DNA from 3 places in the Peribacillus sp. Hz7 genome. Region 2 is predicted to be linked to each of the others. Evidence: riboswitches for the same ligand, from Rfam matches in the RefSeq annotation. Region 2 holds a riboswitch; each other region holds the start of a gene.

Region 1 (10,216 bases), on a different contig from region 2:
CGTTGGGACACGCCATAACGATACAAAGAATGATGATCCCCCCAACCTGTTACTCCGATATAAATCATCCAAATCAACCTATTCCGCAGTTTTCTTTATTTTAACATATATCTCAAAGGACCAAAAAGTTAAGCTAAAGACGAATCTGTCCCTGTATGAATGTTTACAACGAGTTTTTTGTTTTACCAATCAGAACCGTCCATTTATCAACAACTTTCGGCTACTTATCAATAAAAAAAGCTACCTATAAAATAGGCAGCTTTTTTTAACGATAATCATTAACCGATAGAACCTTCCATTTCGAACTTGATTAAACGGTTCATTTCTACGGCATATTCCATTGGAAGTTCTTTTGTAAATGGCTCAATGAAGCCCATAACAATCATTTCTGTTGCTTCCTGCTCAGAAATTCCACGGCTCATTAAATAGAACAATTGCTCTTCCGACACTTTAGACACTTTCGCTTCATGCTCTAACGAAATGTTGTCGTTAAGGATTTCATTGTATGGAATCGTATCAGAAGTAGACTGATTATCCATAATCAATGTATCACACTCGATATTAGCACGCGCTCCGTCCGCTTTACGTCCAAATTGTACGACTCCACGATACGTTACTTTTCCACCTTGTTTGGCAATTGATTTAGATACAATTGTAGAAGATGTATTTGGTGCAAGGTGAATCATTTTTGCACCAGCATCTTGGTGTTGTCCTTTACCAGCAATGGCAATAGATAATGTCATCCCACGTGCGCCTTCACCTTTTAAGATAACAGCTGGATATTTCATCGTTAATTTAGAACCGATGTTACCATCAATCCATTCCATTGTTGCATTTTCTTCACATACTGCACGTTTTGTAACTAAGTTAAAGACGTTGTTCGCCCAGTTTTGAATCGTTGTATAACGGCAATATGCACCACGTTTAATGATGATTTCAACAACCGCACTATGAAGAGAGTTCGTTGTATAAACAGGAGCTGTACATCCTTCTACATAATGAACATGTGCATCTTCATCAACAATAATTAACGTACGCTCGAATTGTCCCATGTTTTCAGAGTTAATACGGAAATACGCTTGTAATGGTGTATCTACTTTTACACCTTTTGGAACATAGATGAATGAACCACCAGACCATACAGCAGAGTTTAATGCTGCGAATTTATTGTCTGTCGGTGGAATGACTTTCGCCCAGTGCTCACGGAAAATGTCTTCATTCTCTTTTAAAGCAGAGTCTGTATCTTTGAAGACGATTCCTAACGCTTCTAAATCTTCCTTCATATTGTGATACACAACTTCTGATTCATATTGAGCAGACACACCTGCTAAATATTTTTGCTCCGCTTCAGGGATTCCTAGTTTATCAAACGTTTGTTTAATTTCATCCGGTACTTCATCCCATGATTTCTCTGATTTCTCAGATGGTTTCACATAATACGTAATCTCATCGAAGTTTAAACTTCCTAAATCCCCGCCCCATTGAGGCATTGGCATATTATAGAAGTGTTCTAATGATTTTAAACGGAAGTCGAGCATCCATTGCGGCTCTTCCTTCATGCGTGAAATTTCTTCCACGATTTCTTTTGTTAAGCCACGCTTTGAACGGAAAATCGAGACATCTCTATCCGCAAAGCCATATTTATAATCACCAATCTCAGGCATTTTCTTTGCCATAGCTCGTATTCCTCCTTTTCAAAATGCTGAATGTGAATCAGCATTTTGATTGTTTATTCCTGAAGTCCTTTTTCCATCGCTTTCCAAGCTAATGTCGCACACTTAATACGTGCTGGAAATTTCGATACACCTTGAAGTGCTTCAATATCTCCAAGGTCCAAATCTTCTTCATCGTATTCTTTGCCTTGAATCATTTCAGAAAAAATATGTGACAACTTCATTGCCGTTTTAATATCTTTTCCTTTAATTGCTTCTGTCATCATGGATGCTGAACTCATCGAAATGGAGCATCCTTCTCCTTCAAACTTCACGTCAACCACTTTATCTTCTTCAACCTTCATCGTTAAACGAATTCGGTCTCCACAAGTTGGGTTATTCATATCAATTGTCAGGCTGCCGTCTTCAAGAATACCTTTATTACGCGGTTTTTTATAATGATCCATAATGACTTGTCGGTAAAGTGTATCTAAGTTATTAAAAGACATTACTAAAATACTCCTTTGTTTTGATAAGTGATGAAACTAACTTATCAATGTCTTCTTCCGTGTTATATAGGTAGAAACTTGCTCGCGCTGTCGCTGAAACATCTAACCATTTCATTAATGGTTGAGCACAATGATGACCTGCACGTACGGCAATCCCATCTGCATCTAGAACTGTAGCTACATCATGCGGATGTACATCCTCCAAGTTGAATGTAATAACACCTGCACGTTTTGCCGAATCTTTCGGACCGTAGATTGTCATACCTTCAATCGTCGACATTTTTTCCATTGCATATGCAGCTAAATGATGCTCATGACGTTCAATATTATCTAAACCAATTTCCTCTAGGAAATCAATAGCCGCTCCTAAGCCAATCGCTCCAGCAATAATCGGAGTACCACCCTCGAACTTCCACGGAAGCTCTTTCCATGTTGATTCATATAAACCTACAAAATCAATCATTTCGCCGCCAAATTCAACCGGCTCCATGTTTTCTAATAATTCTTTTTTACCGTAAAGCGCTCCAATACCAGTTGGAGCAGCCATTTTATGACCAGAGAAAGCGAAGAAATCACAATCAAGGTCCTGCACATCCACTTTTAAATGCGGTGTGCTTTGTGCCCCATCCACAACCATAATCGCCCCGTGTTCATGAGCAATCGCCGCAATTTCTTTAACGGGATTGATTGTGCCAAGAACGTTTGACACATGCATAACAGATACGATTTTTGTTGCATTCGTTACCGTTGCTCGTACATCCTCAAGTGAAATCGTACCATCTTCTTGAAGTGGAATATATTTCAACACAGCACCCGTTTGTTTCGCAACTTGCTGCCAAGGAATGATATTACTATGGTGCTCCATATACGAGATGACGATTTCATCCCCTTCTTGTACATTAGCCAGACCATAGCTTCTTGCTACCGTATTTAAAGAAGTGGTTGTTCCTCTAGTGAAGATAATCTCTTCAATAGAGGAAGCATTAATGAATTTACGTACTTTTTCACGAGCTCCTTCATACGCATCCGTAGCTTTTGTTCCAAGTGTATGCACTCCGCGATGTACATTCGAATTGTACCCGCGATAATATTGTTCAATCGCTTCGATAACTACAGCCGGTTTTTGCGATGTCGCAGCACTATCTAAATATACTAATGGCTGACCGTTCACTTCTTGATTTAATATAGGGAAAAGCTTACGAATTTCGTATGGGTTCATTACTTAACTTTCCTTTCAATGACCTCAACAAGTTGTTTTTTCACACCTTCGATTGGAAGTTCATTAACAACAGGGGCCAAGAATCCGTGAATTACTAAACGTTCTGCTTCTTGTTTGGAAATACCACGACTCATTAAATAATAAAGTTGCAATGGATCTACGCGGCCTACAGATGCTGCGTGTCCTGCTGTAACATCGTCTTCATCAATAAGAAGAATTGGATTCGCGTCTCCACGAGCTTTTTCACTTAACATAAGCACGCGTGATTCTTGTTCAGCATTTGCTTTTGTTGCACCATGCTCAATTTTTCCGATTCCGTTGAAAATACTAGAAGCACTATCTTTCATAACCCCGTGCTTTAGAATTTGTCCATCGGAACGTAAACCGTAATGAATCACTTGCGTAGTGAAGTTTTGTTTTTGTTCTCCACGACCAACAACAACCGTTTTCGTATCACCTGAAGAGCCATCGCCCATTAGATACGTTGTATTATCTGAAATCGTATCTCCATCATTCATTAAGCCAAGTGCCCACTCGATACGTGCATCTCGCCCAGCTACACCACGACGGTTTACATATGTTGTATACCCTTTATTTAACGTATCCACTGCACCATATGTTACTTTCGCATTTGCATTGGCAATGACTTCTGTTACGATGTTTGCGATACCATTTGTCGTTTCTACAGTTGAGAAATAGTTTTCTACATACGTTACAGAGCTGTTATCTTCTGCCACGATTAATACATGGTTGAAAAGCGTTGCATCAGCATCATCGACTAAGAAAATCGATTGAATTGGTTCTTTTACTTCTACGTTTTTTGGAACGTATACGAAAGCTCCTCCGTTTAACAATGCTGCGTGAAGAGCTGTTAAGCGATGCTCATTCACTTTCACGCCGTCTTTCATAAAATATTTCTGCACAAGCTCTGCATGATCGCGAGCCGCTGTTAGAATATCTGTAAAAATAACACCTTGTTCTTTCAACTCAGCTGAAAGACTTGTATAAGCCGGCGTATTATTACGTTGAATATATAAATTACGCTTTTCTTCAATAGCAACAATCGATTTCACTTGTTCTGGAAGCTCATCTAATGATGTAAAAACTTCACTCTCGATTGAATGTTTACGGAAAGCGGTAAAGTTCCACTTATCAATCTTTGTTTTGTCTGGCTTTGGCATCGGTAGGTTTTCTAAGTCAGAAAACGCTTGAACACGAAGCTCAGTTAGCCAAGCTGGTTCATTATTTTGAGTTGAAAGAGAGTTAATATCCTCTTTTTCAAACGGTAATTTCGTTTCTGTAGTCATGACAAATCCTCCTACTTATGCTTCTTCGCCGACAGTTTCGTCTTCAATACCTAATTCTTGTTTAATCCAGTCATATCCTTCTGCTTCTAAACGTGCAGCTAATTCTGGACCGCCAGATTTCACAACTCGACCTTGCATCATTACGTGAACGTAATCAGGAGTAATGTAGTTTAATAAACGTTGATAGTGCGTAATCATAAGGCAACCGAAATCTTCGCCGCGCATTTCATTAATTCCTTTTGATACAACTTTAAGGGCGTCAATATCAAGACCAGAGTCGATTTCATCCAAGATTGCAATTTTTGGTTCAATCATCATCAATTGAAGAATTTCATTACGTTTCTTTTCTCCACCTGAGAATCCTTCGTTTAAATAACGTTGTGCCATATCTTCGTTCATTTCTAAAAATTCCATCTTTGCGTCCATTGTACGAATGAACTTCATTAAAGAAATTTCATCGCCTTCTTCACGACGTGCATTAATAGCTGAACGTAAGAAATCAGCATTTGTCACTCCGCTAATTTCACTTGGATATTGCATAGCAAGGAAAAGACCAGCTTTAGCACGCTCATCTACTTCCATTTCTAATACGTCTTCACCATCAAGAGTAATGCTTCCGCTTGTTACTTCATATTTAGGATGACCCATAATCGCTGAAGAAAGAGTAGATTTACCTGTACCATTCGGTCCCATGATTGCATGGATTTCTCCGCCTTTTACTTCAAGGTTAACCCCTTTTAAAATTTCTTTACCTTCAATTGATACATGAAGATCTTTAATCGTTAAAGTAGAACCTGACATAATTATACCTCCGTGAACTAATTCCTATTTTATTTAGAAAATAATGTGTTTTATTTTCTTAACATGTATTCTCATTTTATTCTCATTACAATTTTATAACAAATTTAATTAAGAAGCAACCATTATACGTGATTTATGTCACACCTTACTTTATTACTTATTCCATTATTCCATCAACAAATATGTAAACATAAAATCAAACATCGACCTCTACTATCTTTTGTTTACGACATATTATTATACGAGAAAACATCCGTTATGACATTACACAATTAATAGTTAACATTGAAGTCTCCGTGTGACACGCTGTTGATTGTTGGATGACTTCATTTGAAATCACACGTTGAGCAGAAACAAAACCTGTTAAATAGTATTCCCATATGTATGTAAACTCAACACTTATCATTTTACCCTTCAAGACTTATCGTTGAAAGACCTTTTTCATTTAATCAGAGTAAAATAGTACTTCTTGACTTTTATCCACCCTAGAAACACTTGAAAAAGACGACTTGCCTATTAACAAGTCGTCTCTCTTCATCACTTATTCACTTACAGGTACAACCGCACCCTTAAATTCTTTCGTGATGAAATCTTGAATTTCTTTTGAGCGTAACACTTCTACTAATGTTTTAATCGCTTCGTTGTTTTCATCTTTCTTATTCACTGCAATAACGTTTACATACGGTGATTTTGAATCTTCAATAGCAATTGAATCCTCAACAGGATTTAAACCCGCATCAATAGCGTAGTTAGAATTGATTAATACAGCGTCGCCTTCTCCATTTGCATAAATTTCTGGAAGAAGAGCAGCTTCGTATTTCGCTTCAAATTTAATATCACGTTTGTTCTCTACAATATCTTCAACTGTTGCTTTTGTTTTATCAATACCTTCTTTTAAAGTGATTAAACCGTTTTCTTCAAGTAAAGAAAGCGCACGACCATGGTCAGCTACTGAGCTGCTCATAATAAGTGTTGCACCTTCTGGAAGCTCATCTAAGCTTTTGTATTTTTTAGAATAAATCGCGATTGGTTCAATATGAATACCACCCGCATTCACAAAATCATAACCATTTTCAGCAATTTGCGATTCTAAGTAAGGAATGTGTTGGAAATAGTTAGCATCCAATTCTCCCTCTGCTAATGTTTTGTTCGGTAATACATAATCTTGGAATGGAACGATTTCTAAATCAATACCTTTTTCTTTAAGAAGCGGCTTTGCTTCTTCAAGAATAACAGCATGCGGCGTATTAGATGCGCCAACTTTTAGCGTTGTGTTTCCTTCTGCATTATCTGCGGCTTTTTCGTCTTGATTATCTTTGTTGTCATTGCCGCAAGCAGCTAGGGCGATTGATAAAACTAAAATTAAAGCAAACCCTAAAAACTTTTTCATTCTGTTCATCCCCTCTTATCTTTTATCTAATTTTGATGTAATAAAGTCTCCAATCATTTGAATAATGAAGACAATTATTAAAATAATGATCGTTGCTACTAGTGTTACGTCATTTTGACTACGCTGGAACCCTTCTAGATAAGCTAAATTTCCAAGTCCTCCAGCCCCAATTACTCCAGCCATTGCCGTATAACCGACTAAAGCAATTGATGTAACAGTAATTCCGGAAATAAGGGCTGGCATAGATTCTGGAAGCAATACTTTCCATATAATTGTACTCGTTTTGGCTCCCATCGATCTTGCCGCTTCAATAACCCCTTTATCAATTTCACGAAGACCAATTTCAACCATTCGTGCATAAAACGGTGCAGCACCAATGATAAGTGCAGGTAATGCTGCATTTTCTCCAATCATCGTTCCGACAATCGCTTTCGTAAATGGAATCAATAACACAATTAAAATTAAGAACGGGATAGACCGAAAAATATTAACAAAAGCACTGATAATCCAATTGATGAATCGGTTTTCCCATAAATTATCCTTCCCTGTTAGGAACAAAACTAGTCCAAGTATAATCCCTAAAAAGAAAGTGGCCGCAACAGAAATCGCTGTCATATATAACGTTTCATTTGTTGCTTCAATCATCGTTTCCCAATTTATATTCGGCAATAATTCTTCAAGCATGCGTCATCACCTCCACGCCTACTTGCTGCTCTTCTATAAATTGAATAGCGCGAAGAATTTCCTCATGACTTCCATCAATATGAATAAATAGTGTTCCATAAGAGCCATTTCGCGTTTGCGAAATTTTCCCTTGGACAATATTAACATCTAATTCAAAATTACGAACTAACTTTGTAATAAGAGGACTTTCTACATCTTCCCCAACGAAAGTAAGTTGAATGACTTTTCCTTTTGGGAAACGTTCTAGCAAGTTCTCGATCGTTTCTTTTGTTTCCTCTGGCTCTGTTACTTGCTGAACAAAACGCTTTGTAATCGGAGCCGTTGGGTTTTTAAATACTTCAAGGACTGGACCTTGCTCGACAACTTGTCCACTTTCCATTACAGCGACACGATGGCAAATTTTACGAATGACGTGCATTTCATGTGTAATCAGTACAATCGTTAACCCTAAACGCTGATTAATATCGACAAGTAAATCTAAAATGGAGTCCGTCGTCTGAGGATCTAAAGCTGAAGTCGCCTCATCACATAACAACACTTTCGGATTATTTGCAAGCGCTCGCGCAATGCCGACTCGTTGCTTTTGTCCACCGCTTAGTTGAGAAGGATAGGCTTTTTCACGACCTTCTAACCCAACAAGCTTAATCAGCTCATTTACACGTTCTGCTCGTTTTTTAGCTGGAACACCCGCAATTTCAAGCGGAAAGGCAATATTTTCTTGAACTGTTCTTGACCATAATAAATTAAAATGCTGGAAAATCATACTAATCTCTTGGCGTGCTTTGCGAAGCTCAGCACCTTTAATTTTAGAAATTTCCTTACCAGCTACAACAACCGAACCTTCTGTAGGAGTTTCTAGGCCATTTAACATTCGGATCAGGGTACTTTTCCCAGCCCCGCTATAGCCAATTATACCGAAAATTTCACTCTTGTTTATCGTTAAATTCACATTATTAACCGCTTTAATGGTCTCATTTTTCGCAGTCCCTGAGCGGAAATACTTGTTGACTTTTGACAAAGAAATCACTGCACTCACCTCTATATCCAATCAACGAACTATATCATTGAAGGTAGTTGCTTTAACGAGTTGTCACTCCCGACAATATAGAGACTGTTCATCCCGCTAAAATAGATAAAACCTATTAAGATAGTAAACTCTCCTATGTAGTGATTTATATACCCTTAATAGAAAAACCTCTCTACATGAGCAGAGAGGCAGGAAAAACTAATCCTTCCTCTCATCTTTCAAAGCGTAACACTTTGTGTGAATTGGCACCTTTTCAAAGCGAGTGCTTTGCCGGTTGCCGGGCTTCATCGGGCACAATCCCTCCACCGCTCTTGATAAGAGTAACATCCTATATAATTAAATCGTACATAGATTAAGTTCATATATAATTATGTTTGTGATTTTATCACAGATATATAGGGAGTGCAATTGTCTTAGAAAAGTCAATAATTTCCGACTATTCTGTTTTATTCAACTTCTTTCGTTGCCGCAGCTGTCGCTTTTTCAATTGCTTGATTCAAATCATCAATTAAATCTTCTACATTTTCAATGCCGACAGATAAACGAACTAAGTCTGCGCTTACGCCTGCTTTCAGTAAGTCAGCATCGCTCAATTGTTGATGTGTTGTACTAGCTGGATGGATAATTAAGCTCTTCGCATCTCCAACATTCGCAACATGTGACCATAGTTGAACGGAATTAATTAATGCCGCTCCAGCTTCTCGGCCACCTTTAATACCAAATGTAATAATCGAACCTGCCCCTTTAGGCAAATATTTATCAGCTAATGCTTTGTCCGGATGGTCTTCCTTACCTGGATATGAAATCCACTCAACGGCCGGATGTTGTTCTAAATAGTCAATAATCACTTTTGTATTAGCAAGATGCTCTTTCATTCGTACATGTAACGTTTCAAGTCCTAATGTAAATTGAAAGGCACTTTGTGCACTTAACGTTGCACCAATATCACGAAGCAATTGAACACGAGCTTTCACAATAAATGCAGCCTGTCCAAGTGCCTCGGCAAATACTAAATGATCATAACTTGGATCTGGCTCCGTAAATCCAGGGAAGTTCGGTGAATTCCAATCAAACTTACCTCCATCTACAATGATTCCACCCATCGTTGTTCCATTTCCTAGTAACCATTTTGTTGCAGAATGCACAACAATATCTGCTCCAAATTCAATTGGTCGGCATAAGTACGGAGTCGCAAATGTATTATCAACAATTAGTGGAATCCCTGCTTCATGTGCAATGTCAGCAAGTGCTTCAATATCTAATACATTTAGGCTTGGATTTCCAATTGTTTCTCCATAAATCGCCTTTGTTCTAGGTGTAATCGATTCTTTAAATTTCTCTAAATCATTTGGCTCAACAAACTTCACTTTGATTCCGTATTTAGGAAGTGTATTAGCAAATAAATTGTATGTTCCGCCATAAATAGTTGAAGAAGAGATAATTTCATCGCCTGCACCAGCAATATTCAAAATCGCTAATGTAATAGCAGCCATTCCACTTGAGGTAGCCAAAGCACCTATTCCGCCTTCTAAAAGGGCCACTCGTTCTTCAAACACACTAACTGTTGGATTATGAAGTCTTGTATAAATATAACCTGTTTCTTTTAATCCAAATAAATTAGCGGCAT
Region 2 (10,216 bases):
TTCATCCAGCAACTTTCCCCCTTAGATTGACTATTAAATAGGATTTTATAACAAAACCTTTAGATGACATATCCTAGTATTTTTAGTCGCGTTTCTACAAAACCAAGCGCATAGTTAAACACATCTTCTCGCTCTGGTTCATTAAAAATTTCATGATAAAGATTCGGCCATTCTTTAAATTGTTTCTCACTTAGCAAAGTATAATTAAACCAATCACGAACCATTTTTTTATCTACGACCTGATCATCGCCGCCCTGCATAAGTAATAACGGAACATCTTGCAAATCAGGAATTTCTTCAAATGCATCTTTCATAGATTGCGTAAGCTCACTGTACCAACGAACAGAAATCTTTGTAACATATAATGAATCGTTCAAATCGGATTCACGTACTTCAGGATTCCGCGTCACTAAGTCTGGTGACAATCCAGAGTCTACTTTATATGTAGGAAAAACAATATTTAGTCCAGGAGAAATCGCCTTCATCATTTTTGGTGGTTGTTTTTTTAATCCTAAACACGGTGAAGATAAAATCACACCAGCAATATCCCATTCCTCTTCTTGAAGAAGACGAATTGCTACTAATCCCCCCATACTATGTCCAAGCAAAAATACAGGCAATGAGTATTCATAAGCAGCTTCAATCCAAATTTTCACTTCATCTAAATATTCATCGAAGGAATCAATATGACCTCGAGAAGCACGTGATGTTATTCCTTGTCCAGGAAGATCCCCCATCACAACATGGTATCCAGATGATCGCCACATTTGCACAAGCCACTTATAGCGCCCATGATGCTCCATCGCACCATGAATGATGACAATTACTGCTTTTGCAGCACCCTCTGCCTCCCATTTCCACATGTGAATTCCCCCTTCTTATCTTTCTCTAGGTGTAATATAAAAAACGCTGTTGAAAGATAGTGACATTAGTTTTTAATAAAAGCCAAGTATTTATCCTTAGTTTAAAATTGTGTAAAAAAAACAATAGAACTAATGGACCAGTACACGTATGATTAATGAGTAATATCTTTTTACGGTATATTAAAATAATACCGAAAAATACTAGTTACGGAAAGGAATTGATACAAAATGATTATTTATCCTTTTAAAGGAAAAACTCCTGAAATTGCTGAAAGTGCTTATCTTGCTGAAAATGCTGTTGTAACTGGAGATGTAAAAATTGGCGAAGAAACAACAATCTGGTTTAACTCCGTCATTCGTGGCGATGTAGCCCCAACGATTATCGGGAAAAAAGTAAGTATCCAAGATAATAGTGTACTTCATCAAAGTCCTAATAACCCGCTGATTATTGAAGATGAGGTAACAATTGGTCATCAAGTTATTCTACATAGCTGTAAAATCCGTAAAGGTGCGCTAATCGGAATGGGCTCCATCGTCCTAGACAAAGCAGAAATTGGTGAAGGTGCCTTTATCGGGGCCGGTAGTCTCGTTCCTCAAGGCAAGGTGATTCCGCCAAATACACTCGCATTTGGTCGTCCAGCAAAAGTCGTGCGCGAGCTGAATGATGAAGATCGTAAAGATGTGGAACGCATTATCCGAGAATACGCTGAAAAAGGACAATTATACAAACACGCAGAGAGAATTAAATAAAAGGAAACTTCTATACAGTTGGGTCTTCCCTTCACCCCCAATTGATAGTTAGCCACGTTCTACGGTCACTAAGATTTCCGCTTCGCTTTAATCAAGTGACCGTACAAACCTGATTAGTTCAACTATATCTCACCAATTGGAGCAATACGGCAGCCTTCTCCCCCCTGCCTTCCTTATTATTTCCTCATAATCTTGAGATAAGGACCTTACTGCCCTTAAAATATGAATACATATATAGTGCCTAACTCGTTACAAGTTAGGTATTTTGTCGAAAAGGTTCTATTTGTATTATATATGATTTTGGGCTTACTTTTACCTATATATATGCTCCATGACTAATAAAAAAAGAACTAACTCAAATAAGTTAGTTCTTCTTATCATAGTTATGCTTGTGCTTTTAACGCTTCCGCTTTATCTGTACGCTCCCATGGAAGATCCACATCTGTACGGCCAAAATGTCCATAAGCAGCTGTTTGTTTGAAAATAGGACGACGTAAATCAAGCATTTTAATGATACCCGCTGGACGAAGATCGAAATTATTGCGAACAAGCTCCACTAATTTCTCTTCGCTTACTGTGCCTGTTCCAAATGTATCTACAGCAATTGATACAGGTTGAGCAACACCGATTGCATAAGCAAGCTGTACTTCCGCTTTATCAGCAAGACCAGCAGCTACAATGTTTTTCGCTACATAACGAGCTGCATATGCCGCTGAACGGTCCACTTTCGTTGCATCTTTACCAGAGAATGCTCCACCGCCATGGCGAGCGTAACCACCATACGTATCAACGATGATTTTACGACCTGTAAGACCTGCATCCCCTTGAGGTCCACCGATTACAAAACGACCTGTTGGATTAATGAAATACTTTGTTGCTTCATCGATTAATTCAGTTGGTACAACTGCTTTAATGACATGTTCTTTTAAGTCAGCTTGAATTTGTTCAAGCGTTGCTTCTGGGTCATGTTGAGTAGAAATAACAATTGTATCTACGCGAACTGGTTGATTGTTTTCATCGTATTCTACAGTTACTTGTGTTTTCCCATCTGGACGTAAATATTCTAATGTGCCGTTTTTACGAACTTCTGTTAAACGACGAGAAAGTTTATGTGCTAAAGAAATAGGAAGCGGCATTAATTCTTCTGTTTCTCGGCAAGCAAAACCAAACATTAAACCTTGGTCTCCTGCACCGATTGCTTCGATTTCCTCATCAGTCATTGTTCCTTCACGAGCCTCAAGCGCTTGATTTACTCCCGCAGCAATATCCGCTGATTGCTCATCAATTGAACTTAGTACGGCACATGTTTCGGCATCGAAACCATATTTTGCACGAGTGTAACCAATTCCAGCAATTGTATCCCGAACGATACGTGGAATATCTACATAAGCAGATGTCGTAATCTCACCTGCAACAAGTACAAGCCCTGTAGTTACACTTGTTTCACAAGCAACACGAGCATTTTTATCTTTTTCTAGAATTGCATCAAGAATTGAATCTGAAATCTGATCGCAAATTTTATCTGGATGACCCTCTGTCACAGATTCAGAAGTAAATAGACGACGGTTCTTTGACATCTTATTTCCTCCTTGGAAGTTAGTTATATTATAGGCAAAAGTCTGTCTTTTACGGAGCTCATTCCCTTATTAGCTTCCATCATAGTGACAAATATATTTAGAAAAACACGACTTTTTATCTCGATTAATCGAAATTCATGTTTCCCTTGTACTTTGATTCTTCTTCAAAATACAAAAAAACCTCTCCTAACTAATGAGGAAAGGTTTATTATCTGTCAACTATCCTTTCACTCTTATCGTTCAAGGGTTGTTTACCTTGCTCAGGTTAGCACCAACACCACGATTCCTTAAAAAATGAACGGCCTTATTTTTAGCCTTCATTTCACTTTAAGTTCACACTATGGCAGGTTGCTGGGTTTCATAGGGCCTGTCCCTCCACCAACTCGGGATAAGAGAATCCGTACAATTAAAAATGATACGGAATCTGTTGGACGCTGTCAACACTTTTTTGTACAATGTTTTATATCGTCTATATGAAATCACAGTTCCACGTACCTTTCAGCTAGTCTGAATGAAACAAGCAAAAAGTGAACAGCATCATTAATATAGCCTTTTTATAATGAACAACTCCCCCTTGCACGATTAGGATAAGAGGATATGACATTTTTTAGCTACCCAACGTTAGATTATAAGGTCCTAATTACATCGACAAACGATACATAATAAGAGATACTGTAACATAGTGTTACGAATAGCATAAAAAACCTTTTAGTACCTTCCAGTTAAAGTCATATTAAATAAATTTCTTTCTTAATTCTTTCCTATTAAAAGAAACATGTTAGGTGCCTTCTCATACGCTTGCAAAGAAACCTACTCTATACACTGGAAAACGTCGAGTACTATAATCCTTTTTTAGACAACTGACAAAGTGAACACGTTTCATCATACTCATATCGATTTTATTATATGACATTTTTTAAAATATTGTTGACAAGTCTGTTATGCAACCCTATCATTGCTTTGTTGATAAATATTTCCTTTTAATCGAATGATAAACTTGATTAAGGAGACCATATAAAAAAAATCACAAAAAAAAATAATTAGTATAGACTAATTAAATAAATGTGTTATACTAATCGTAATTTAAAAAACTTAAAACAAAGGAAGGTATCTCATATATGAATTCTGTGGATGTTTCTAATGAGTTACACCAATTATTAGCTGGTAAAAACGCTCACATACAACTTTCTGTACCTCAGTTAGTAGAAAAAGTATTAAGCCGTAACGAAGGTGAATTAACAGCAACAGGAGCAATTAAAGCTGAAACAGGTAAATACACTGGTCGTTCACCTAAAGATAAATATATCGTGGAAGAGGCTTCCGTAAAAGATAAAATAGACTGGAACTCTAACCAGCCGATTTCTGAAGAGACGTTTAATAAATTATACAACAAAGTAACAGAGTATTTAAAAGAAAAAGATGAAATTTTTGTGTTTAAAGGTTTTGCAGGTGCTGATCAATCATCTCGCCTTCCAATTCAAGTTGTGAATGAATATGCTTGGCACAATCTTTTTGCACATCAATTATTCATCCGTCCTACAGAAGAGGAATTAGCTAATCATGATTCTCAATTTACAATTCTTTCTGCTCCTAACTTTAAAGCGAATCCAGCTGTTGATGGAACAAAATCAGAAACATTTATCATTATCTCATTCGAACGTCGTACAGTTTTAATCGGTGGAACGGAATATGCTGGAGAAATGAAGAAATCTATCTTCTCTATCATGAACTACTTACTTCCTGAATCAGATATTTTCTCTATGCACTGTTCAGCAAACGTAGGTCGTGAAGGTGATGTTGCTTTATTCTTCGGACTATCAGGAACAGGTAAAACAACGTTATCTGCAGATGCAAACCGTAAATTAATTGGTGATGACGAGCATGGCTGGTCTTCAAATGGTGTATTCAATATTGAAGGTGGTTGCTATGCAAAAACAATCAACCTTTCTCGTGAAAAAGAACCACAAATCTTTGATGCAATCCGTTTTGGAACAGTATTAGAAAACGTAGTGATTGATCCTGATACTCGTATTCCTGATTATGATGACAAAACATTAACTGAAAATACACGTGCAGCATACCCAATGGATGCTATTGACAATATCGTATTGCCAAGTGTTGCTGGACATCCAAATACAATTATTTTCTTAACAGCTGATGCTTATGGAGTATTACCTCCAATCAGTAAATTATCAAAAGAACAAGCTATGTTCCACTTCTTAAGTGGCTACACTAGTAAATTAGCTGGTACAGAGCGCGGAGTTACATCTCCAGAAGCAACTTTCTCTACATGCTTCGGATCTCCATTCTTACCACTTCCAGCTCAACGTTATGCAGAAATGCTTGGACAAAAAATCGATGAGCACAATGCAAAAGTTTACCTTGTAAACACTGGCTGGACTGGTGGAGAATACGGAACTGGCAGCCGTATGAAACTTGCTTACACTCGTGCAATGGTTCAAGCAGCTCTTGAAGGTGAATTAACAAACATTGAAACTGTTAAAGATAGCATTTTCGGTTTAGAGATTCCACTTCATGTACCTGGTGTTCCAGACGAAGTTCTTCAGCCAAGCAAAACTTGGGAAGATAAAGCAGCATACGAAGCAAAAGCAACGGAACTTGCGGCTAAATTCCATGAAAACATCCAAAAATTCAATGTATCAAAAGAAATCGTTGAACAAGGCGGACCAATCGCTTAATTAAAGAATGAAAACCCGACAATTGAGAGTTAATTGTCGGGTTTTTTATACTCCTAGTGATACGGACTACGTTTAGTAAAAGCACTTAAACGAGCCACTTCATTAATTTGTTGAGTTCAGTGATATAAGCCGATATGTAATCATTGTTTGCTCATTCTCCCACTCTACTTTCTGAATAATAGCCGTCCCACTTGAATCAGACTCTATCGTCTTCTTCACTTCAACTGGAATATCAATTGGATACAACCGATAACCTGCTTTTGTTAAATGAAAAATATTTTCATCCTCACGTCTTTCATTACCTTTTGTAACAATCATCGTATTCAATTCCATCGGCATCCCCATATCATAACCCCCTTAAAGTATTTACCTTCATAGTATCATTTTTCCACATGCCTTTTCATCCAATCTGTTAAATCTTCAACAACTTTTCGATTCATTGCAGGAGGAAAATAATGAGTAAACTCAGCAAAATACCAGCTTTCCACTTGATTATTCCCTAGCTGTAACGCTTTTTGTAAACGATAAGCATGTTCAACCGACACATTTTTATCCAACACACCATGAATAATTAACACAGGTAAACAAAGATCTCCCATAGCAGAAAGCGGAGTTCTATATTCGTACCGCTCTGGATATTTCGCAGGTGCCCCGCCAATAACTCGTTTCATCATTCGACGCATATCTATACGTTCCTCATACGTCAAAAACATATCCGATACTCCGCCCCATGTCACAAGCGATGCAGCGGTTCTACATTCAATAGCTGTCCAAAGCGCCATAATCCCACCTCGGGAAAAGCCAAAAATATGTATATGTTCTTTCTTCACACGCGGATGCTGCTCTAATAATTTAAATCCAGCAATGGCGTCAAAACGATCTTCGCCAGCAAAATCCTCATCTCCTTCTCCCCCTTGATTTCCTCGATAAAAAGGAGCAAACACAATAAATCCTTGGGCAGCAAATTGGATAATACGGGCTGGCCGAACTTTACCAACATTTTTAATCCCGCCTCTTAAGTATAAAAAGCCATCGTAAACTTCTCCATCCTTTGGCTCTGCTAACAATCCTTTCACATACAGACCTTGTGATAAATACGTTACGGAATATAAGTGAATATTGGGATGAGGTGATGGAAACCGCTCTTTCGAAATGATTTTACCGTTTAACACAAATAACTCTCCTTTCCCTTCTAGTTTAAAGCATCTTACCAAAATTATCCCCCTTTTAAGGCACCACCCCTTTCCTCTCTTCATACAATGCCTTAGGCACATACCTATTTTTAAGGAGGAAAACAAATGAAAAGCATATGGAAGACAGGATCTATACTTTTATTAACTTGTATCTTAATGATTCCTCTAGTAGCCTGTGGAAAAGACGAAGTCACAAAAGTACGCGTAGCAGAAGTAACTCGTTCTCTTTTTTATGCTCCACAATATGTTGCTATTGAAAAAGGTTTTTTTGAAGAAGAAGGCCTGGAGATTGATTTAAAAACGACCGCAGGCGGAGATAAAACAATGACAGCACTGCTATCTGATGGTACTGATATTGCTCTTGTCGGATCTGAAACCTCAATTTACGTGACAGCACAAGGTACAACCGATCCTATCATCAATTTCGCGCAGCTTACACAAACAGATGGTACTTTCCTTGTTTCCCGCAAGCCTATCGAAAACTTCGAATGGGAAATGTTAAAAGACTCTACATTCCTTGGGCAACGCAAAGGTGGCATGCCGCAAATGTTAGGGGAATTTGTGTTAAAAGAACACGGCATTGACCCGCACAAAGATTTAAACCTTATTCAAAATATTGATTTTGCCAATATTGCAACAGCCTTTGCCTCTGGAACCGGGGATTATGTACAGCTATTTGAACCAACTGCCAGCATTTTTGAAAAGGAAGGTAAAGGTCATATCGTTGCTTCGTTCGGCACAGAATCAGGGCATGTTCCTTATACAGTGTTTATGACAAAAGAAAGCTATTTAACAGAAAACAAAGAAACCATGGAAAAATTCACCCGTGCCATTTATAAAGCACAAAAATGGGTGCAAGAAACAGACTCTAGAGAAATTGCCGAATTGATTGCTCCTTACTTTGAAGATACGGATTTAGACATTATGACAACCGTAATAGATCGTTATAAAGAACAAGGCTCCTTTGCAACAGATCCAATTTTAGATGAAGAAGAGTGGAATAATTTACAAAACATCATGGACGAAGCCGGTGAGCTACCAGCACGTATGGAATATGAGGAATTGGTCAACACCGACTTTGCCGAACAAGTGATGGAGTAAGACGATGAGCTTTTTAACTATTAATTCTATCTATCACACGTATTTCACACAAGAAACAGCGACAACTGCTCTAAAGGACATCAGTCTTACCATCGAAAAAGGGGAATTCGTCTCCTTTTTAGGTCCTAGCGGCTGTGGCAAAACGACACTGCTCTCTATTATTGCCGGGCTATTTCCAGCTACCTCAGGAAGCATTCAACTAGGAGGTAAACCGTTAAAATCTGATCAAGATGCATCAATCGGCTATATGCTTCAACAAGATTATTTGTTTCCATGGAAGACAATTGAGGAAAATGTAATATTAGGTTTAACGCTTCAAAAACTAAAAGATACGGATGGCAAAGCCCTAAAACTATTGGAAGCTGTCGGCTTAGTCGGCGTCGAAAAACAATTTCCAAAGCAATTGTCGGGCGGGATGAGACAACGTGCTGCTCTCGCTCGCACACTTGCTGTTGACCCTAAAATCTTGCTATTAGATGAGCCTTTTTCCGCTCTTGATTATCAAACCAAACTTAAGCTAGAAGATCTCGTTTTTGAAACATTAAAATCGTTTGGAAAAACAGCCTTGCTTGTAACGCACGATATTGGGGAAGCAATCGCTATGAGCGACCGAATTTATTTATTCTCAGCGAATCCTGGTCAGATTTATCGAATATTTGACATACCTGCCGAATTACGTGCACTTCGTCCTTTTGATGCACGTAATCATCCCCTATATCCATCCCTTTTTCAAACCATTTGGAAGGAGCTTGAAAGTCTTGAACATTAAACAACTTCATCATGATTTCAAAGCCTCCTTAATCAGAGAAAAACGGTTTGTCCGATTGTATCAAATATTGATTTTTCTTATCTTTTTTAGCAGCTGGGAAATTGCTTCGCGCCTTCAATGGATTAATCCGCTTATCTTTAGTTCACCAACGAAAGTATGGCGACTATTCGTAATAAAAATTCAGGATGGAACTTTATTATCGCATTTAAGTGTAACCATTTTCGAAACATTGCTTGGGTTTATCCTCGGTACACTACTCGGCGTGCTGCTTGCTACAGCCCTCTGGTGGTCACCAATGCTTTCAAACATTCTTGATCCTTATCTTGTCATTTTAAATGCTATGCCAAAGGTAGCACTCGGTCCAATTTTAATTGTAGCGATGGGACCTGGCTTTTCTTCCATTATTGCGATGGGAGCGATTATTTCCGTTATCATCACCGCTATTGTTGTGTACACGGCTTTTCGAGAAGTCGATCCAAACTACTTAAAAGTTTTACAAACCTTCGGAGCAACACGTGCCCAATCATTCAAAGAAGCGATTCTCCCTGCCTCGTTTCCAACAATTATTTCAACATTAAAAGTGAACGTTGGATTATCTTGGGTCGGTGTCATTGTCGGTGAATTTCTTGTTTCCTCAAAAGGTCTTGGCTACCTAATCATTTACGGCTTCCAAGTATTTAATTTTACCCTTGTGATGCTCTCACTTATGATTATCGCTGCTATTGCAACTATTATGTATCAGCTTGTGGAATTGCTAGAAAAGAAGTTAATTAAGCAATGACTAGATAGCACCGCTTTTTAGATGAAGCTTTCTTAAGCAACCTTGTTGATAAAGTGATATTGGCTCATGTTCGTTCTGAACGCTTAAATGAACCAAAAATCAACAACATGATGTAACGGAACTACATTAAAAAGTGGTGCTCTTTTTTACTCTTTCGATTTGCTGCAAGCTTAGTGGTACAATTTCGTCTTTCATAATAAAGCTATAATCGGTATCGGTTTTCATATTCTTTGGTAACTGAACACATAATACAGGTCCATCTGTTTCTAAATATTCTTGTTTCTTCTCTATCGCTGTTAGCTCTGTATAATAAATCGATTTTATAAATGATCGATTCGGTTCATGTACTCGATATTGTCCAAGAAACAGCAACTCACCAACAACTCCGCCTGTTTCTTCATACACCTCTCGAATAGCCGCTTCTTCTATCGTTTCACTACGCTCTCGTTTTCCCCCTGGAAATTCAAGACCACGTTCTCGATG
Region 3 (10,216 bases), on a different contig from region 2:
TATTAGTATGTTTTTTATGTTCTGCATTTTAACGCCGTGAACTTCTTCTATTCGCTTTTTTTACCAGATGCTCGTTCTTCTTTTAATTTAAAATACGTATCTAAAGCTTGCTGGCCGATTCGTTTATTAATGTCGTCAGAGCCGCCGCTTTGATAGGCCCAAGGTACAACGATAGACATAGCGATTTCTGGATTATTATGAGGAGCATAACCAACGAGTGTTAAATTAGTCGTTGGTACTAGCCCGCTGAACTCATTTTTACGCGGTCCGTCATAGAAAGCTTCTGCTGTTCCTGTTTTAGCAGCTGGTCTATATGATTTTCCCATGAAATACTTAGCAGCTGTTCCACCGGCTTCTTGAGCGACTTGGCGGAATCCTTCTTGTACACGATCAATCCATACTTCCTGGCCGTTCAAATCGTTTAATACTTTCGGCTGAATTTGTTGAAAGACTGGTCCAATCGTTTCTTCATTACTAGGCTCGTGAATTTCTTTCACGATTTGCGGCTGCAGACGCTTCCCGCCATTTGCAATCGTGGAAACATATTGAGCTAATTGCATCGGAGTATAGGTATCGTATTGTCCGATTGATAAGTCTAGTAATAAACCAGGAAGAGTATCTGGTCCTCTTGCTCCAGGTGTTTCGTTTGGAAGGTCGATACCAGTTCGTACGCCAAGACCGAATTGGGCATAATGATTTCGCATAACGGAAAAGGCATTTGGATTTATTCGCAAGGCTTGACCTGGAACATAGTTTCCGCCGCCAATTTTAATCGCTGTTTGGAACATGTATACGTTGGATGATTTCTTTAAAGCTGTAATATCACTGACAGGACCTAAATTCGCATAGGAACCTTTTAACGTTCTGCCAATACGCATCTTTGTATCATAGAATGTTGTTCCTGGAGAAATGGCTCCTAGTTGAAAGCCTGTGTAGACGGTTGCTCCTTTGACAGATGACCCCATCGTATAGGACGTTGTAATATTTCCTAGTGCAAAGTCTTTAATTTCCATGGCTCCAGTTTCGCTGTTTCGTACATATTGCTTTCCTGCCATTGTTAATACTTCCCCTGTATTCGGGTCCATCAACACAACGAATGCTCGATCTAGTAAGTATGTATTTCCTTTTGCTTTTGTTCTTCGTAATTCTGTTTCGATAATTTCTTCAACAGCTAATTGCAGCTCCATATCGATTGTTAAAACTAAGTCTTTGCCTCGTTCTCCTTCGGAAAGTGGTTTTGTATCGACGACTTCTCCTTGTCGTAATACGGCTTCCATCTTCGCTTTCTTCCCATGAAGAATATCTTCATATTGTTTCTCTAGATAACTAAGCCCAACACGATCGTTACGGCTGTATCCCCGTGCTAAGTAATAGTCGATATTGTCGCGTGGGAGACCTTCGTCAGAAGAAGATACTTTCCCAATAACAGAGCGCAACGTTTCGTCATAAGGATAGTCTCTTTCCCAGTCAGTTGTAACACCTACGCCAGGCAGGGAGTCTAGTCGTTCACTCACTCTTGCGAATTCTTGCTCTGTTACGTCTTTATTTTTCACAATAGAAGGGGTGAGAGCGTAGCCGCTGTTGAATTCACGGAAAATAGCTAATATTTCAAGCTCATCAGCTGTGAATTTATCCAACTCTGTTTCTTTAATTCTCTCTAACTGAAGTTTATATAAATCTTTTTCTTCTAATTTATGGTTTTTAACTAGTTCTAAATCTTTATCAGTAATGAGAGCTTCTGCTTCTTTCTGATGTGTTAAAAGCCAAAAATCTTTTTTATCCCGTTCCGTAATTTTTTCCGTATTTTGCTCAATTAATGTAGCAAGCTTCTCTGCTGTTTCGAGCATTTCATTTGATTTAGTATTCGGATACTTCGTATAAGTAATCGCCTTAAGCGGCTTATTATCCACAATTGGATTGAAGTATCGGTCATACATTTTGCCGCGAGGAACCGGTGTGCTAATAGTATCATTTTCCGTTCGTTCAACTTCGCGTAAATATTCATCACCGTATACAATTTGTACGACTCCAAGCTTGATGATTAAACCAGAAAATAATAAAAAAACGATAAAAAATAGAAAATTCAATCGAAGAGAGACGGTTCTCCTTTTTTTCTTTTTCTTTTTCCCTTTATTCAATATTCATCATTCCTTACAAATATCGTTAGTTCCATGATATAGAAAATTCACTTTTATTTCTATGGTTTTGCAAAAATTACAGGAGTTTTACAATAAGTCAGTTTAGAAGAGAAAAAGTTTGAGTGTGCTTAAGTCTCTTTTTAAAAGTGAATCGATGTAAAAGATGGGTATATAAAACTATTAAAAAGTAAGGGATTTGTATTAATCTGCATATTAAGTAGGGGGTATGAAATAAATTAAGTCATAAGTACTATTTTTGCTTTAGTAATAAATAATCGCTAGGATGTATGAATCATCCTAGCGATTATCGATTATTGTGCAGTTATCGTGTGGCTTGCTTGGATCTTTTGCAGCGCTTGTTCAAAGTCTTGAATTAAATCATCAGCATTTTCTAATCCAACGGAAATTCGAAGTAAGCTATTAGTAATGCCGCGTTTTTCACGTTCATCAGCAGGCATAGCTGCATGAGACATTTTTACAGGATAAGATAGAATCGTTTCAACGGCCCCTAAGCTCACTGCAAAAACAGGTAATTGTACGTGATCGACAAATGTTCGGAGTGCTTCTTCATTTTCCAGTTCAAATGAAAGAACCGCGCCAGCTCCGCTTGCTTGATTATGTTGAATGTCGTATTGCGGATGATCAGCTAACCCTGGGTAATAGACGCTCTTAACAAGTGGATGCTGATTTAAATATTCCGCTATTTTTTGAGCTCCTTTTTGAGAATGCTCCATCCGTACAGATAATGTTTTTAACCCTCGCATTACTAGCCAAGCATCTTGTACGCCAAGTACTGCTCCGAATGCATTTTGAAGTGTACCAAGTCTAGCTGCTAGCTCGGGATCTTTCACAACAGCAAGTCCTGCTACAACATCGCTATGTCCAGATAGGAACTTCGTTGCACTATGAAGTACAATGTCGGCCCCTAGTTGAAGTGGTTTTTGTAAAGCTGGAGTTAGGAATGTATTGTCTACATACGTTAAGGCTCCAATTTCTTTAGCGAAATCACAAATTTGTTTAATATCGGTTACTTTAAGAGTTGGGTTTGATGGTGTTTCCATATAAATAGCTTTCGTATTCGGTCGAACCGCTGCTTTCACGCTTTCAAAATCTGTCATGTCGACAAATGTATGGTCAATGTTAAAGCGGTTTAATACAGTTGTGACCATTCGGAATGTTCCACCGTATACATCTTCTGTAACGACGATATGGTCACCTGCTGATAATAATAGGAAGGATGTTGAGATGGCCGCCATTCCTGATGCGAAAGCGAAACCATGTGTTCCCTCTTCTAGTTCAGCAATAATCGTTTCTAATGCTTCACGAGTTGGATTTAGACTGCGGCTATAATCGTATTTACCAAATTGATCAACATCAAATTGATGGAACGTAGATGCGTGCTGAATCGGAACGCTAACGGCACCAGTTGATGGGTCTACTTTATGTTCATTATGAAGCAAACGTGTTTCAAAGCTAAATTGTTCCCCGTTTTTCATTATAATACCTCCTGTTTTACACGAGCAAAAGCTTGTTCTAGGTCTTGAGTTAAATCGTTATAATCTTCAATGCCAACAGAGAAACGCAGCAGTCGATTACATACGCCAGTTGCAAGTCGCGTTTCTAACGGAATATCAGCATGTGTTTGCGTTGCAGGGTACGTAATGAAGCTTTCGACTCCGCCAAGGCTTTCAGCGAAACAAATTAATTGTAAAGATTGTAAGAATGGATTAACGGCTTTTTCATCGATAATGCGGAAGGAAAGCATGCCGCCTTTTCCTGGATAAAGTACATCTGTAACGCATTCATGATTTGTTAAATATTCAGCAAGTGCTTTAGCATTTTGTTCATGTTGTTTCATGCGCAGAGCTAAAGTCTTCATTCCGCGCATAAGAAGCCAAGAGTCGAATGGGCTCAATACAGCGCCATATCCATTATGGTGGAACGCTAACGCGTCACATAATTCTGTTCCTTTTGCGACAATCAATCCAGCTAGTACATCATTATGCCCGCCCAAATATTTCGTTGCACTGTGAATGACAATATCAGCACCTTCTAAAATTGGCTGTTGAAGGAGTGGGGTATAGAATGTGTTATCCACAATTAATATTAAGTTATATTTCTTAGCAATGTCGGCAACAGCTCGAATATCTGTTTCCTGCATAAGGGGATTTGTTGGGGTTTCTAGAAAGATGGCTTTTGTTTGCGGAGTAATTGCATCTTCAATTTCACTCAAACAACAAGTATCTACATATTTACAGCCTAAGCCCCATTTTTTAAACCCTTGTTCTAAAAGGCGGTACGTTCCACCGTATAAATCGCCGCTAACAATCCATTCATCGCCTGATTCAAATAAAGCTAAGATTGTCGCAATGGCTGCCATGCCTGAACTGCAAGCAAAGCCTCGATCGCCGGATTCAAGATCAGCGATTGCTTGTTCAAGAATTTGGCGAGTGGGATTTCCAGTACGAGTATAGTCAAATCCAGTCGATTGCCCAATTCCTTCATGTCGATAAGCAGTTGAGAAATAGACAGGAGGGTTGACTGTTCCTGTAGTTGTTTCGCTTCTATTTCCAATTTGAGCAAGATATGTTTCCTTTTTATACATCACCATCACGGCTCCTTTAAAGATACGAAATAAAAAAAAGTCTTCTTTAAGAAGAAGACTTTAATTTGAGTAAGTTGAGTCATTCTTCTTATCTGCCAAGTTACAGGAACTTGAGGAATTAGCACCTTTTCATTGATCATGGGTCAATGAAGGTTGCTGAGGTGTCAACGGGCCATTCCCTCGACCTCTCTGGATAAGAGTTGAAATAATTTGTTTTTTTTGAATTTACTATACATTTTTCTTAATGTCAATACCAATGGAAGATTTGTTCGATGATATCGTTAATCTTTATATTGTCTATTTTGTTTACAGACATACATAAACTAATGAATTTTTTCGTATAACGTACGAAAATAAGCTATTTTTTTGCTATATACATGGAAAACTTGTACAATGTAAATGAGAATCAATATCAATGAATGGCATGTGGTCTATTAAGAGAAACTAATTAACGGACTATATGATTTTATATGTAAATGGGAGGCAAGGAATAATGGAATTTAGAATTGAAAGTGACACGATGGGTGAGGTAAAGGTCCCTGCAGATAAATATTGGGGAGCTCAAACAGAGAGAAGTCGCAATAATTTTAAAATTGGTAAGGAAAAGATGCCAATTGAATTAATTCGGGCATTCGCTTATGTAAAACAAGCAGCAGCTAAAGTAAATCATAAGCTTGGAGATTTATCAGAAGCGAAGAAAAATGCTATTATAACGATTTGTAGAGAAATTTTGGATGGAACGCTTGATGAGCACTTTCCGCTTGTTGTTTGGCAAACGGGTAGTGGGACGCAAAGTAATATGAATGTCAATGAGGTTATTGCTAATAAAGGTAATAAGTGGTTGGAGGAGATTGGAGAATCGGAAAGACTTCATCCAAATGATGATGTAAATAAGGCACAAAGTTCGAACGATACGTTTCCAACGGCGATGCATATTGCTGCCTATATGGAAGTAGTCAATCAACTAATTCCAGCTATTAAAGTACTGCGTGATACGTTTAAAGAGAAGGAAAAAGAATTTTGGGATGTAGTGAAGATTGGTCGAACACATCTTCAAGATGCGACACCTCTTACATTAGGTCAAGAAATATCTGGATGGAGAGCGATGTTAGATAAGAGTTTAGCTATGGTAGAAGAGAGCAGTCAAAAATTATTGAACTTAGCTCTTGGTGGGACAGCGGTAGGAACAGGGATTAATACAGACCCTGAATTTCCAGAGGAATCAGCGAAACAAATTGCTGAGGATACGGGACATCCGTTCCAAACATCTGATAATAAATTTCATGCGCTGACAAGTCATGATGAAATGGTCTACGTCCACGGTGCGTTAAAAGCACTAGCTGCTGACTTAATGAAAATTGCTAATGATATTAGATGGTTAGCAAGTGGTCCAAGAAGCGGTATTGGCGAAATTGCGATTCCAGAAAATGAACCAGGAAGTTCTATTATGCCAGGTAAGGTAAATCCGACTCAAAGTGAAGCCTTAACGATGATTGCGACTCAAATCGTTGGAAATGATGCGACCATTGGATTTGCAGCCAGCCAAGGTAATTTCGAGCTAAATGTCTTTAAACCGGTTATTATTTATAATTTTTTACAATCGGTTAAATTATTAACAGAGGGAATTCTTTCTTTCAATAACAACTGTGCGGTTGGAATTACAGCGAATGAAGAAGCTATTAAACAAAATGTAGAACGATCTCTTATGCTTGTTACGGCGCTTAATCCATACATTGGTTATGAAAGAGCGGCGAAAATTGCGAAACACGCATTTAAGGAGAATTCTACTTTGAAAGAAGCAGCCCTTCAACTTGGTTATTTAACAGAAGAAGAGTTCGATAAATGGGTCGTCCCAGCTAATATGGTGAATAAATAAGAAAGTTTAATGTACCCTTTCGCATGATTGTGAAAGGGTACATTTGTCATGGTCTCAGAAATATGCACATGTACACTTAATATGCGAAGAAAATAAAGTAGAAATTAATGAATGATCGTAATGGAGATAACATCTATGAGGAATCAATCTATTTTTGAAGAAAAGTGATGGATTTCCCCATTCAGTACTGAATGGGCAAGTTCCATACTTCATAATTCATGGGATAATCTAAGCTTAAGACAAACAGGTGGTAATGCTTGTTGAAAGGACATCCAATGAAGGGATGCCTTTCTAAATGATGGTTTTAATTAAAAGGGAGGGTGTATTGGTGGACATTTTCAATTGGATTTGTGACGATTAAACGGTTACCAGAAAAGCTCCAATTCGCCAAATCATAGCAAAGGTATCTAGTTGGGATTTCATCATCATCTACTTCAATTGTTTTTAGACGAAGAAGCTCGCCTTCAAATGGCCGAAGTCTTTCTAATTCTTCTTCTAAGTTTATTGCTACTTCAAAACTAGGAGTCGTTTTCTGAATACCGTTACTCTCGAAGAGGACCTCTACTTGTTTCCACTCTACTGGATTAGAATCCGTCTTTTTTTCGAATAAATATACATCAGCAAACTGCATATTATCACTCCCTTTCTATATTATTCCAATTATAACATATACAGATAAAATAAAAAATACAAAAATACCTAAAAAGTTAAAATTTTACAGAAAATTCACAATTGTACGTTGTTTTTATCAGGTGAATAAATGCTTGAATATGTGAAAAAAATACTGTTTTAATCCAAATTTCAAACAAAGCTCTTTATTTAAATAAATAGGAAAATAAAAAAACCTCCTTTTTATTATTATTGTAGTAAAAGGTGTCGGCTTCTTAAAAAGGCAACTATTCTTACTTCGCTTGTGACATAATGAGCGTGAATCTTGCTTCAATCTTTAGTATGAATAATGTGAGGAATATCTATTCGTACTATAAAAAATTTTAGTTAGGGAGAAGCCTTATCTATGGATGATTTTTATTATATTCAATCCATATAAGGGGTAGTACTAATTTAGGTATCGAAAATTTTTAGTAAAGATGCATGATTCCATTAAATAGACGACTAGACAATCGATTTCTATTCATTGTAAAAAGGGAGATTTGTGTTTTTTAGATAAGGTTCCTTATAAGTAGGAAGTGGTGTGCAAGACTTAGAGATAATGGAAAATTGTAATGATTTTTTATATGTATCGAACTAAAAAAAGACGGTCTAAGGGAAAAATTCCATTTGGCCGTCTCTTTTATAACAATTATTTTACATAGTTTGTAGTAAGGCTTTCGAGTTCAGTCATTGCTTTTAGCACTTCGTCTACTGTGATGTTTGGAAAGAGGAGATAAATATCCTCACCAGGTTGAACGGCAAACTGAGCGATTTGCAGCAATTCTGCTTGTTGATTAATGGTTAATCCAATATCCGCTAATGTGCTAGGAAGGTGAACGGATTGATAGAAAGGAAGCAGTTGTTCAAGCTCCACGAATTTATTTTCGAGCACCAACTGTACGAGAATACCATAGGCTACTTTTTCTCCATGAAGCAAATGGTGTGTATGTGGAATCTTTGTCATTCCATTGTGAATGGAGTGAGCGCCTGCAATGCGAAGGTATTGATCCCCGAAACCGCCAACTAGTCCGCTTGTTACAATATTTGTTTCAATGACTCTCTTGAGTGCATTTGTCCAAGAGCCATTTTCTAAGTCTGTAAGAGCTTGCATACTATTCTCGATTAAAACTGATTTACATTGTTTGGCAGAAAGGTGGGCAAGGTCAATGCAAACGGATGTTTCCTCTAAACGTTCGACTAGTGCGTTTCCTTCGTACCATTTGGCAAGTGTATCGCCAATACCTGCTCTTAAAAAGTTTAGTGGAGAGTTAAGCAGAATGCGTGGTTCAATCATCGTAATCCATGCGCTTTTATGATGAATATCATAACGAACGTAAGCGCCGTTATCATCATAAATCACACTTAATGGAGTCCAAGCTGCACAAGTAGAGGCAAGAGTTGGGATAAGGATGGTATCTAGATTTATTTTATTCCCAATCGATTTAACAAGGTCCAGTACTTTGCCGCCACCGATGCCGATAACCGCTTCGATGTTGGATTCAACAGCAAACTGGCTGATACGTGTAATTTCTGTATCGCTGCATTCTCCGTTGTAAGCTGTGAACAAAGCCTCAATATATTCGAATTGAGGAAGGTACGGTTTTGCGACCTCTAAAGATTTTTCCCCGTGAACAAATAATACTTTTTGGATGTTCCCTGTTTGTAATTTTGTTTCCAATGTTTGAAGAATATTATATTCGCAGGCATAATTCGTCGGGCCGCTGCGAACTTCTAGTAAATGTTCCATATTTCTAACTCCTCTTTAAAGTAAGATAAAGGACCCGTCCGATAGTGGAGCAGGTCCTTTTGTCGTTTGTTTAATTATTTCTTCATCCACTCCGGTTTACCGAAGCCCTTAAACTCTTTGTCAATAACCGCTTCAAACTCATCTGATTCAACAGCTGCTTTAATATCTTTAGCAAATTGAGCGTCTACATTTTTCGTATCCACTACGACACGGTTACGATACTCATCTGGCATATTTTCAACAGCAATTGCATCTTCGATTTTCATTTTTGCTGCAATAGCAAAGTTTCCTGGTACAGCAGATAAGTCAACGCTATCTGTAGCACGTGGTAATTGAGCTGCTTCTAATGGTTTAATTTGGATGTTTTTCGGGTTACTTGTTACATCTTTTTCTGACAATGTTAACTGATTAGCAGCTGGATCAACTTCAATTAGTTTGGCATCTACTAGAATTTTTAGCGCACGAGCCATATTAGATGGATCATTTGGAACAGCGATAGATGTACCGTCTTTTATTTCATCTAAAGATTTATATTGTTTTGAATAAATTCCCATTGGTGCTGTTGGAACAACAATCAATTCAGAAAGTTGTAAGTTGTTTTCCTTTGCAAATGTTTCCATGTAGTATTTGTGTTGGAATAGATTTGCATCAATGGATCCATTGCTTAGAGCAAGGTTTGGTTGAACATAATCACTAAATTCAACGACTTCTACTTTATATCCGGCTTTTTCAAGTGATGGTTGAATCGCTTTTTTAACCATGTCAGCAAAAGGACCACTTGTTGCACCAATTTTAAGTTCTTTTTTCTCTTCAGTTGTGTTTGAAGCCGTATCTTTTTCTTCGTCTTTGTTATTGCCGCAAGCTGCTAAAGCAAGGGCAAGAACAAGAACGAGTAATAAGGATGCCCATTTTTTCATCTTGTAAATCCTCCTAAATATTGAATAATGTATTAAAACTTTCTATGAAGAAAGCAATAATTGTGCTTATCGTTTATCAACTAAATAAGAAAGCTTGTCCCCGATAATTTGAATGATTTGAACAAGGCAAATGAGAACAATAATCGTCAGAATCATAACGGTATTGTCGTAGCGGTAGTACCCGAAGCGGATGGCTAAATCGCCGATTCCTCCGCCGCCAATCGTCCCTGCCATAGCTGAGAACCCAATGAGTGAAATCGTTGTTAAGGTCAGACCTTGAAT

Evidence for each region. Region 2 has a riboswitch for S-adenosylmethionine ahead of metK (methionine adenosyltransferase). Riboswitches for the same ligand answer to the same signal wherever they lie in the genome.
Region 1: another riboswitch for S-adenosylmethionine. It lies ahead of ACE199_RS10070 (methionine ABC transporter ATP-binding protein); the one in region 2 lies ahead of metK (methionine adenosyltransferase).
Region 3: another riboswitch for S-adenosylmethionine. It lies ahead of ACE199_RS08715 (methionine biosynthesis PLP-dependent protein); the one in region 2 lies ahead of metK (methionine adenosyltransferase).

What each region holds. Positions count from the first base shown of each region.
Region 1 is NZ_JBHHJV010000005.1:246,254-256,469, reverse strand. It holds gene ACE199_RS10110 (DUF72 domain-containing protein) at 1-68, opposite strand, end outside; gene sufB (Fe-S cluster assembly protein SufB) at 279-1,676, opposite strand; gene sufU (Fe-S cluster assembly sulfur transfer protein SufU) at 1,730-2,161, opposite strand; gene ACE199_RS10095 (cysteine desulfurase) at 2,151-3,380, opposite strand; gene sufD (Fe-S cluster assembly protein SufD) at 3,380-4,687, opposite strand; gene sufC (Fe-S cluster assembly ATPase SufC) at 4,703-5,488, opposite strand; gene ACE199_RS10080 (MetQ/NlpA family ABC transporter substrate-binding protein) at 6,030-6,878, opposite strand; gene ACE199_RS10075 (methionine ABC transporter permease) at 6,894-7,562, opposite strand; gene ACE199_RS10070 (methionine ABC transporter ATP-binding protein) at 7,555-8,589, opposite strand; SAM riboswitch class I at 8,798-8,910, opposite strand; gene ACE199_RS10065 (O-acetylhomoserine aminocarboxypropyltransferase/cysteine synthase family protein) at 9,036-10,216, opposite strand, start outside.
Region 2 is NZ_JBHHJV010000003.1:256,161-266,376, forward strand. It holds gene ACE199_RS07205 (alpha/beta hydrolase) at 60-863, opposite strand; gene ACE199_RS07210 (gamma carbonic anhydrase) at 1,095-1,613, shown strand; gene metK (methionine adenosyltransferase) at 1,997-3,190, opposite strand; SAM riboswitch class I at 3,421-3,585, opposite strand; gene pckA (phosphoenolpyruvate carboxykinase (ATP)) at 4,309-5,889, shown strand; gene ACE199_RS07225 (DUF2584 domain-containing protein) at 5,992-6,234, opposite strand; gene ACE199_RS07230 (alpha/beta hydrolase family protein) at 6,270-7,103, opposite strand; gene ACE199_RS07235 (ABC transporter substrate-binding protein) at 7,188-8,183, shown strand; gene ACE199_RS07240 (ABC transporter ATP-binding protein) at 8,188-8,952, shown strand; gene ACE199_RS07245 (ABC transporter permease) at 8,942-9,733, shown strand; gene ytkD (RNA deprotection pyrophosphohydrolase) at 9,860-10,216, opposite strand, start outside.
Region 3 is NZ_JBHHJV010000004.1:232,447-242,662, reverse strand. It holds gene ACE199_RS08725 (peptidoglycan D,D-transpeptidase FtsI family protein) at 48-2,141, opposite strand; gene metC (cystathionine beta-lyase) at 2,450-3,634, opposite strand; gene ACE199_RS08715 (methionine biosynthesis PLP-dependent protein) at 3,634-4,743, opposite strand; SAM riboswitch class I at 4,829-4,943, opposite strand; gene fumC (class II fumarate hydratase) at 5,237-6,619, shown strand; gene ACE199_RS08705 (hypothetical protein) at 6,924-7,250, opposite strand; gene ACE199_RS08700 (iron-containing alcohol dehydrogenase family protein) at 7,920-9,017, opposite strand; gene ACE199_RS08695 (MetQ/NlpA family ABC transporter substrate-binding protein) at 9,092-9,934, opposite strand; gene ACE199_RS08690 (methionine ABC transporter permease) at 10,001-10,216, opposite strand, start outside.